4 regions of the Streptomyces sp. NPDC030143 genome follow, and region 3 is predicted to be linked to each of the others. Evidence: riboswitches for the same ligand, from Rfam matches in the RefSeq annotation. Region 3 holds a riboswitch; each other region holds the start of a gene.
The links. Region 3 has a riboswitch for cyclic di-AMP ahead of ACZ4YY_RS23760 (transglycosylase family protein). Riboswitches for the same ligand answer to the same signal wherever they lie in the genome.

Region 1: another riboswitch for cyclic di-AMP. It lies ahead of ACZ4YY_RS28325 (M23 family metallopeptidase); the one in region 3 lies ahead of ACZ4YY_RS23760 (transglycosylase family protein).
Region 2: another riboswitch for cyclic di-AMP. It lies ahead of ACZ4YY_RS08350 (M23 family metallopeptidase); the one in region 3 lies ahead of ACZ4YY_RS23760 (transglycosylase family protein).
Region 4: another riboswitch for cyclic di-AMP. It lies ahead of ACZ4YY_RS28985 (C40 family peptidase); the one in region 3 lies ahead of ACZ4YY_RS23760 (transglycosylase family protein).

What each region holds. Positions count from the first base shown of each region.
Region 1 is NZ_JBVIAY010000019.1:151,876-154,065, forward strand. Features, by position in the region: gene ACZ4YY_RS28325 (M23 family metallopeptidase) at 164-919, opposite strand; cyclic di-AMP (ydaO/yuaA leader) riboswitch at 933-1,100, opposite strand; gene ACZ4YY_RS28330 (M16 family metallopeptidase) at 1,595-2,190, opposite strand, start outside.
Region 2 is NZ_JBVIAY010000004.1:1,000-3,189, reverse strand. Features, by position in the region: gene ACZ4YY_RS08360 (dihydrofolate reductase family protein) at 1-138, shown strand, start outside; tRNA gene ACZ4YY_RS08355 (tRNA-Met) at 187-260, shown strand; cyclic di-AMP (ydaO/yuaA leader) riboswitch at 668-825, shown strand; gene ACZ4YY_RS08350 (M23 family metallopeptidase) at 835-1,857, shown strand; gene ACZ4YY_RS08345 (aldo/keto reductase) at 2,051-2,190, shown strand, end outside.
Region 3 is NZ_JBVIAY010000014.1:135,186-137,375, forward strand. Features, by position in the region: gene ACZ4YY_RS23755 (transglycosylase family protein) at 1-698, shown strand, start outside; cyclic di-AMP (ydaO/yuaA leader) riboswitch at 904-1,072, shown strand; gene ACZ4YY_RS23760 (transglycosylase family protein) at 1,076-1,783, shown strand; gene eno (phosphopyruvate hydratase) at 2,155-2,190, shown strand, end outside.
Region 4 is NZ_JBVIAY010000020.1:128,276-130,465, reverse strand. Features, by position in the region: gene ACZ4YY_RS28995 (ATP-dependent Clp protease proteolytic subunit) at 1-167, shown strand, start outside; gene ACZ4YY_RS28990 (hypothetical protein) at 175-483, shown strand; cyclic di-AMP (ydaO/yuaA leader) riboswitch at 900-1,041, shown strand; gene ACZ4YY_RS28985 (C40 family peptidase) at 1,045-1,518, shown strand; gene ACZ4YY_RS28980 (ATP-binding protein) at 1,617-2,075, opposite strand.

The DNA.
Region 1 (2,190 bases), on a different contig from region 3:
TGACGTGTGGTCAGTGATGCTATTGCAATGGGCCGGAATTTCCGATGGCGGGCCGGAATCCATGGATATTTTTTGGACAGGGCCGGGCGTGAAACGGCGAAAGCCCCGGCCGTGCGGGCCGGGGCTGGACGATCTGTCGCCGTGCGTCGTCAGTCGTTCACGATCAGACGTTCACGCCGTGCTTGCGGAGGTAGGCGACGGGGTCGATGTCCGAGCCGTACTCCGCGCTCGTGCGGGCCTCGAAGTGCAGGTGCGGGCCCGTGACGTTGCCGGTGGCGCCCGACAGGCCGATGCGCAGGCCCGGGGTGACCTGCTGGCCCACCGAGACCTCGATGGTCGACAGGTGGCCGTACTGGGTGAAGGTGCCGTCGTTCATCCGGATCACGACCTGGTTGCCGTACGCGCCGCCCCAGCCCGCCTCGACGACGGTGCCGAGCCCGACCGCGCGCACGGTGGTGCCGCTCGCGGCGTGGAAGTCGATGCCGGTGTGGCTGCCGGAGGACCACAGCGAACCGCCGGCGCTGTAGCCGGTGGAGACGTAGGAACCGGTGATCGGCGCCACGAAGGTGTTCAGGCGCTTGCGCTCGGCCTCGCGGGCGGCGCGGGCCCTGGCCTCCCGCTCCTCCTTGACCCTGGCGGCGGCCCGGGCGGCTGCCTCCTTGCGCGCGGCCTCCTCCTGGGCGGCCTGCTTCTGGGCGGCGGCCTGGTCGTCGATCTCGCCGGCGACGGAGTGGCCGATGGTGACGACGGGGGTCAGGCCGGTCTGTTCGGCCGGGGTCTCGGCGGCGAGAGCCGGGGAGGAGGCGACGGTGCCGATGACGCCGGTGGTGGTGAGCGCCGCGATGCCCGCGGCGCGGGCGGTGGTGCGCTTCATCCGGCTGGGACGGCGGTGCTTCCCGGTGGCGCAGGTGAACGCCATGAAGTTGAGTGGTCCTTTCCTTCCCTCTCGCCTACCGGGTTAGCTGACGGGTTCGGAGCAGGAAGGTCTCCTACGGCCACCCTCGCGACACGCGCGGGCGTCCGATTCACCCCAGGGACTGCACAGTTGGGTCCCCGGCTCCCCTGGCTCGCGCCGTACGGGGACTCGGCGATGACTGTCCGGTGCCGCGGGTGCGGCGCAGTGCCCGACGAACAGCCCGGACGACGCTAGACGCGCCCGCTGTCAATCCCCAAACGGAACGCGGGTTTTGTAGCGCATGCCACAGGGCAGACAGGCAGCCTCTCCCCCAATTCGGACATCAGGGGGCCCTGGTGACCGTCTCGTCACCAGGGCCCCTCACGCGTGCGTGCCGCAGCCGGTCCCGGGGCGTGTTCCGAAAGGAGCGCCGCCCGCCCGGAGGGCGGGGCCCGCGGCGTCCGGTGCGGTGCATCGCGAGGCGGAGGGCCGTCCGCGCACCGGGTGTGCGCGGACGATCCCGACCACGCGGCGAGGCGCCGTGCCGGGCGTCGCGGACCGGGCGGGATGTTCGGAACACGCCCTGGAAGGCTCCTGAAGATCTCGCTCGGGCCGCCCGGCCGGCCCCGGATCGCCCGTACCCATCAATCAGGTTGAACCGGGCGAACCGGGCGTGATTCCAAGATTTTCAGCGGACTCCTAGTCGGCCCGGACGACCGTCACCTCGCCGATGCCGAGCGCCTCGACGGGCTCCTTGATCTGTGCGGCGTCACCGACGAGGACGGTGACCAGACGGTCCACCGGGAAGGCGCTCACGGCGGCCGCGGTGGCCTCCACCGTCCCGGTCGCCGCGAGCTGCTGGTACAGCGTCGCCTGGTAGTCGTCGGGCAGGTGCTGCTCGACCTGGTCGGCCAGTGTGGAGGCGACGGCCGCGGCCGTCTCGTACTTCAGCGGCGCCACACCGACGAGGTTCTGCACGGCGACGTCGCGTTCGGCGTCGGTGAGCCCCTCCGCGGCGAGGGTCCGCAGCACCTTCCACAGGTCGTCCAGGGCGGGACCGGTGTTCGGGGTGTCCACGGAACCGCTGATGGCGAGCATCGCGGCACCCGAGCCGTCCGGGGCCGACCGCAGGACCTGCCCGAACGCGCGGACACCGTAGGTGTAGCCCTTCTCCTCGCGCAGGACACGGTCCAGGCGGGAGGTGAGGGTGCCGCCGAGGCAGTAGGTGCCGAGGATCTGCGCGGGCCACACGCGCGCGTGCCGGTCGGGGCCGATACGGCCGATCAGCAGCTGCG
Region 2 (2,190 bases), on a different contig from region 3:
GCGGCCGACGGCACCGGTCTGCTGGCCGCGGAAGGCGTCGACGTCGTGGTGCTCCCGGAGTACGAGGACCTGGCCAAGGCCCCGAACCTCCACCTCCGGGTGGAGGGCCGTCCACCCCGGGAAACCCCGTTCGAATAACCGTTGTACTTCGGGTCCCGCGCATGGCGTACACTGGTGTCATACCGACGCGGGGTGGAGCAGCTCGGTAGCTCGCTGGGCTCATAACCCAGAGGTCGCAGGTTCAAATCCTGTCCCCGCTACTGAAAGCCGAGGGCCGGAATCCGATCAGGATTCCGGCCCTCGGTGTGTTTCCCCCAGGTCCTCCCGGTTCTCCGATTTCCCTCGGTTCCCCTCGGTTTCTCCCCGGTTGTCCCCGAATCCGCCTCGTCGCGTCTGTCGCGGTTTTCCACGTCTCCTCTGGCGCCTGTCGTCACGTTTCGTGAGCGCGCGAGCGCCCAGCGCATAACAACTGAGTCACCATCACAACCGGAGGGTTGGCCCCCGCGTCCCCCGCGGCGGCCAACTCGCCCGTTTTTCACCGCTCCTGCGCCGAAAGTCCAGGCCAAAAATGTTGTTGATCAAGCGGAACAGCTTGGAAACCAGCCCTCGGGTCTATTAACGTTCGATAACGCAGCGCGGTCGTCCCAGCCGTCACAAGAGGCGGCTCCGTGCGCACGCGCCGAATCCCGTAAGGGAACCGGGGAACCACCACCTTGGGGTGAATCACGCGGAATCCGCCGTGTAACAACGGTCGGTATACGCGCGTAGGAGACCTTCCCGCTCCGAACCCGTCAGCTAACCCGGTAGGCGACGGAAGGAAAGGAGCACGCCCGCGTGGCGTCCAACCCGCCTGCCCCAGAAGCCCCCATCGCGCCCAGCCAGACCTTCGGTTACGGCGGCTACCGCACCGACGAGGGCCCCTGGGAGGAATGGAACCCCACCGCGGAGTCCATTCGCCCGGTACGCGGCCGGCACCGCGTCGCCAAGCAGCGCGGCGGACTCGCCCGCAGCTCCACCGTTCTCGGCGTCGGCGTCATAGCCGCCGTCGGCGCGGGCGGCATGGCCAGTGCCAACACCGGCAAGCCGCCGGTCTCCATCTCCATGCCGGACCTCCCCTCCGTGGGTTCCCTGATCTCGGACGACAACACACCCGAGGAGACGGCACCCGCCCTCGCGAGCTTCGGCACCACCGTCGCGGCCGACGACACCGTCGAGAGCGCCGCCGACGCCGGCGAGACCCTGCGCAGCCGCATCATGGCCCAGGCCGAGTCGCAGCAGACCCAGCTGGAGGCAAAGGCCCAGGCCGCCGCCGAGGCCGCCGCGGCCAAGGCGGAGGCCGACGCGGCCGCCAAGGCCAAGCAGGAGGCGGAGGCCGAGGCCGCCGCCGCGAAGAAGAAGGCCGCCGAGGAGGCCGCGAAGAAGGCCGAGGCCGAGCGCCTGGCCGCGCTCGCCAAGCAGTACACGCTGCCGACCTCCTCGTACACCATCACCTCGACGTTCGGTCAGGCCGGCGCCTACTGGTCCTCCGGCTACCACACCGGCCTCGACTTCGCCGCCCCCACCGGCACCCTGCTCAAGGCCGTCCACAGCGGCACGATCACCTCCGCAGGGTGGGACGGGTCGTACGGGTACAAGACCGTGCTCACCCTCGACGACGGCACCGAGATCTGGTACGCCCACCAGTCCTCCATCAGCGTCAGCGTCGGCCAGAAGGTCTCCACCGGTGAGGTCATCGGCCGCGTCGGCGCCACCGGCAACGTCACGGGCGCCCACCTCCACATGGAGGTGCACCCGGGCGGCAGCTCCTCCGGCATCGACCCGGCGGCCTGGCTGCGCGGCAAGGGGCTCAGCATCTGAGCCCGCTGGGACCCTGACGGCGTCAGGGCCCGAAGATCCGACAGCGTAAGGGCCCCAAACCCCGAGGCCCCACCCCTGAGGTCCCGTACCTCCCCTGACGTCCGGGGACCGGTGAGGTGGTTTCCCGGACGGTTGCGAACCGTTGGCCGGAGGCGCGGAATACCCGCCTCCGGCCGCGGTGTTGAGGAGAAGCATGACTTCTCTTCGCAAGCTCGGTTCCTCGGGGCTCGAGGTCTTCCCGCTCGCCCTCGGCGGCAACGTCTTCGGCTGGACCGCCGACGAGACGGCCTCCTTCGCGGTGCTGGACGCCTACACCGCCGCCGGCGGCAACTT
Region 3 (2,190 bases):
GGGGCACCTGCGGGCTGACGTCCGGGCTCAGCAAGGAGTCCGGCTCGGGGAGCGTCGACACCGGTGTGCCGGACGCCACGTCCGACTCGCCTGTCTCGTCCGGCTTGTCCGACCTGTCCAGAGGCTCGTCCGGCTCGTCGAACCCCTCAGGAGTCTCCGACTCCGCGAAGGGGTCGGGCGCGTCCGCCGACCCGTCCGCCGAATCCTCCACGGATGCCGGCAACTCAACGGATACGCCGTCGTCGTCCCCTTCGTCCCCTTCCTCCCCCTCCGGAGTGGACGACTCCGCCGCACCGGGCACCTCCGAGGGCTCCGGGGCGAGCGGTTCACAGGGGACCGGCAGCTCGCCGACAGCGACCCCCGGAACGGACGAGTCAGACAACTCGGGGCAGAGTGCCGGTTCTTGGAGCCTCGTCGACACGGGTTCCCTCGGCGCCGGCCGCCACCGCGGCGCCACCGCGGACGAGGGTGCGGCCGACGGCGCCGCCACCGCCCCCTCCGGCCGGCACGCCGCCAACACCCTGGACGGCGCGGCGAGCGCCTACACCGTCCAGCCCGGCGACTCGCTCGTGTCCATCGCCGACTCCCTTGAGCTCGACGGCGGATGGCGTGCGCTCTACTCCGCGAACCAGGACGTCATCGGCGCCGACCCGGGCGACATCGTCCCCGGTCAGACCCTGGACACGGGCGTCGAATAGGGCGGAAACCCCGCGAAAAACAGCGGGAGTTCACGTCATGGTTCGCGCTGAATGTCCGGTTTGGCGAAAGTGTGGGATGAGTCTCAGAAGCCCTGATCGTCTTTGAAATTCCGCCGATCGCGTGTCTACGGTCGTGACCGCTCGGCAATCCGAGCCCCGGCTGCCGCAACGCCGAATCCTGCCAGCGGCCGCCCGGGAACAGTCGTCGCGTCAAGCGCCGTAGGCAGGAGCGGGGGACCCAAGGTAAGCGCCGGCCCCGGCAGTTGATGCCGGATCCGGCTAGGGGTGAAGCCACGCCTCCCAGGAGGAGTGGCCGGGCAACTCAACCGGCCCGAACCCGACAGCTCACCTCGCAGGCGTCGGTGAGGGGATCCACCATGCTGTTTTCCGGCAAGGGCAAGCACCGTCGTCCGTCCAAGGCCACTCGCGCCATCGCCATCGCCGGTGTCACCGGTGCCGCCGTCGCCGCCCCGCTGATGGCGGCCGGCAACGCCTCCGCCGCCACCGCCTCCGAGTGGGACGCGGTCGCCCAGTGCGAGTCCGGCGGCAACTGGTCCATCAACACCGGCAACGGCTACTACGGCGGTCTTCAGTTCTCGGCCTCCACCTGGGCCGCGTACGGCGGCACGCAGTACGCCTCCACCGCCGACAAGGCCACCAAGTCGCAGCAGATCGAGATCGCCGAGAAGGTCCTCGCGGGCCAGGGCAAGGGTGCCTGGCCGGTCTGCGGCGTGGGCCTGTCCGGCGCCGCGTACAACGGCGGCGGCACCTCCTCGTCGTCCTCGTCCTCCTCGTCGTCCTCCGGCGACTCCTCGGACAGCGGCTCCCGCTCCACCGAGCAGCAGAGCGCCTCCCGCTCCGCCGAGCGCCCGGCCACGAAGTCCCAGAAGACCGTCACCACGCCGACCGGCAAGAAGGTCAAGAAGGGCGACGGCGAGTACAAGGTCGTCAAGGGCGACACCCTCAGCTCCATCGCCGGCAAGCAGAAGGTCGAGGGCGGCTGGGAGAAGCTGTTCCAGCTGAACAAGGACATCGTCGAGGACGCCGACCTCATCTACCCGGGTCAGCAGCTTCACCTGAAGTGACACCCGGCTCCCAGGACGGCCACAGCCCCCTCACAGCCGAGGTCCGCACACTGAGGACCTCGTGAGGGTCCCCCCGTCCCCACGGGCTCCCCGCCCCGGTGCGTTCTCCCCCGTACGCACCGGGGCGGGGTTTTCTCTTCCCCGGCCTCTCCCGGCGGCGACCCCGCCCGCCCCCCGGATTTCGCCCAATCGTCGCCCTCCCTCTTTGTTCCGGACGGGAACAATGTGTACCGTCAGGCTGTCCACGGGACGGTCGGTCGGCTGCCGACGGCCCGGGGGCGGTTAGGCTCTAGTCGCAAGGCTCCGCAAGGGTCCGTCACGACCCCTCGGGCCCCGCACTACCAGCGTCACATCCCAAGAAGGAGATGCTCGTGCCGTCCATCGACGTCGTCGTAGCCCGGGAAATC
Region 4 (2,190 bases), on a different contig from region 3:
TCCTGGAGGAGATGCTCGTACGGCACACCGGGCGCAGCCCGGAGCAGGTGAGCGCCGACATCGAGCGCGACCTGATCCTCGACGCCCATCAGGCGGTGGAGTACGGCCTGGCGGACCGGGTCATGCCGGCCCGTCGGGTGACCGGCACCGCGCCGGACGCGAGGTGACCCTCCGATGCTGCCTCCCGAGCTGCCGCCGCTGCCCGCGCTGACGCGGGCCGAGGCCGAGCTGATCGACCGTTACCTCGAGGTGGTCGACCTGCTGGGCCGGATCAACCCCGCCCGCCACGGAGACACCTACCGCGGACTGCGTGCCGCCCAGGCGCTGGTGGGCCGGGTGACCGCCCTGCGCGACGCGCTGACGCTGATGCACCAGCGCGGCGAGAGCGAGGTGCACGCGCCCACGCTCGCGCGGGCGCTGCGCGTCCTGGACGGCGAGCGACGCACGGCGCGCGTCACGGTTCCGCCGCTCTCCGACAGTTGACGCGGCGCGCGTCCGGCCCGGTCGGTCGCGTGACGGGCGCGCCGTCCGGCCCGGGGTTGAAACGGGCTGAACGGCTTACCTCCGTTCGGTGTAGATCTGACTGCTGTTCCGGGCCCTCACGGGTTGCGCGACACCCCCGCGTCTTGGGTGGAACTCAGGGTTCCGCCGCTGGTCGGAGGCCTTATGCGACCTTGACATCTGATCGAACATCAGGGTGTCCACCCGAACGGGTGAGTGGTGAGTAAGCCCACAAATCCCCGATTCCATTGGGATTTTCGGACATCCGTGAGCCAAGATCCGTGACTGACGACAAGCCCCCGCCACAAGCGGCGGGGCGGTCCGGGCGGACGCCGAGTCCTGCCGCCGCCCGGATGACCGGTCGACAGAAGTGCATCGGCAGGAGTGGAGGACCCAAGCACGACGGGTCGCCGGAACGGTCATCCCCGCGGGGAGGCGCCGGGCCGAGCAGCCCTTGGGGTGAAGCCGCGTCAGCGGCCGGGCAACTTCGCCAGCCCGAATCCGACAGGTCATCCTTCACAGGCGGCTGACGAAGGGTTGCGCATGACTGCGCTGAATCGTGTCCCGTCGCTCATGGCCCGGGCCGGTACGGCCTCGGCGTTCGCCATCGCCGCCGTGGGCGCCTCGGTCGTGGTGCCGGGTGTCGCCTCCGACGCCGCGGCCGTGACTCCCGCGACGAAGGCCCTCCAGATCGCCGCGTCCAAGAAGGGTGCGCCCTACAAGTACGGCGCCACCGGACCCAACCGGTTCGACTGCTCGGGCCTCACGCTGTACTCGTACAAGAAGGCCGGCAAGACGCTGCCGCGGACGGCCGCCCAGCAGTACAACAAGACCCGTCACATCTCGGCGGGCAGCCGCAAGGCCGGTGACCTCGTGTTCTTCCACTCGGGGTCGAACGTCTACCACGTGGGCATCTACGCCGGTCACAACAAGATCTGGCACTCGCCGAAGACCGGGGACGTGGTGCGTCTGCAGAAGATCTGGACCAAGAGCGTCTGGTACGGACGGGTCAGGTGACCCTCCGGGGCGGTGCCGGCGGACCTTGACACGCCGTCACCGCCCCGGTTGCCGGGCGAAGCCCCTACCGCGCGCGGCCGCTGCCGTCCGGGCGCGGGTCAGGGCTCCTGCTGGCCCGCCGCCGTCACCGGCTCCGCCGGGACCGCCCACGGCAGTTCGATGAAGACGGTCTTGCCGCCCTCGCGCGTGGGCCGCACGCGCAGCTTGCCGCCGCACTCGGCGGTCAGCCAGCGGATGATCACCATGCCCCGGCCGTTGTCCTGCTGGACGGCGGCCGGCAGGCGTTTGGGGAAGCGCGGGTGGCTGTCGGTGACACCGATGCGCAACTGTTCGTCACGGTCGAGCACGACGTCCACCGTGAAGGTGGGTGACTGCCCGAAGGTGTGCTGTACGGCGTTGGTGGCGAGTTCGGAGACGATGAGCCGGATGGTGTCGGCCACCTCCGTGTCGGCCGGCAGGCCCCATTCCCCGAGGGTGCTCAGCACATAGGCGCGGGCGGTGGACACCGAGGCGGGTTCGCTCGGCAGAGTGACGGATGCTTCCAGATGGTCTGCCATGGCGACGTCGTCCCTTTCCCACGGGACCGCGGTCCGACACGGAGCGGATGGTTCGAGTACGGTCCCGGACTGGTGCTTCGCCGCCAGAGTGCCATCACCCCGCCGGTCACGGGTG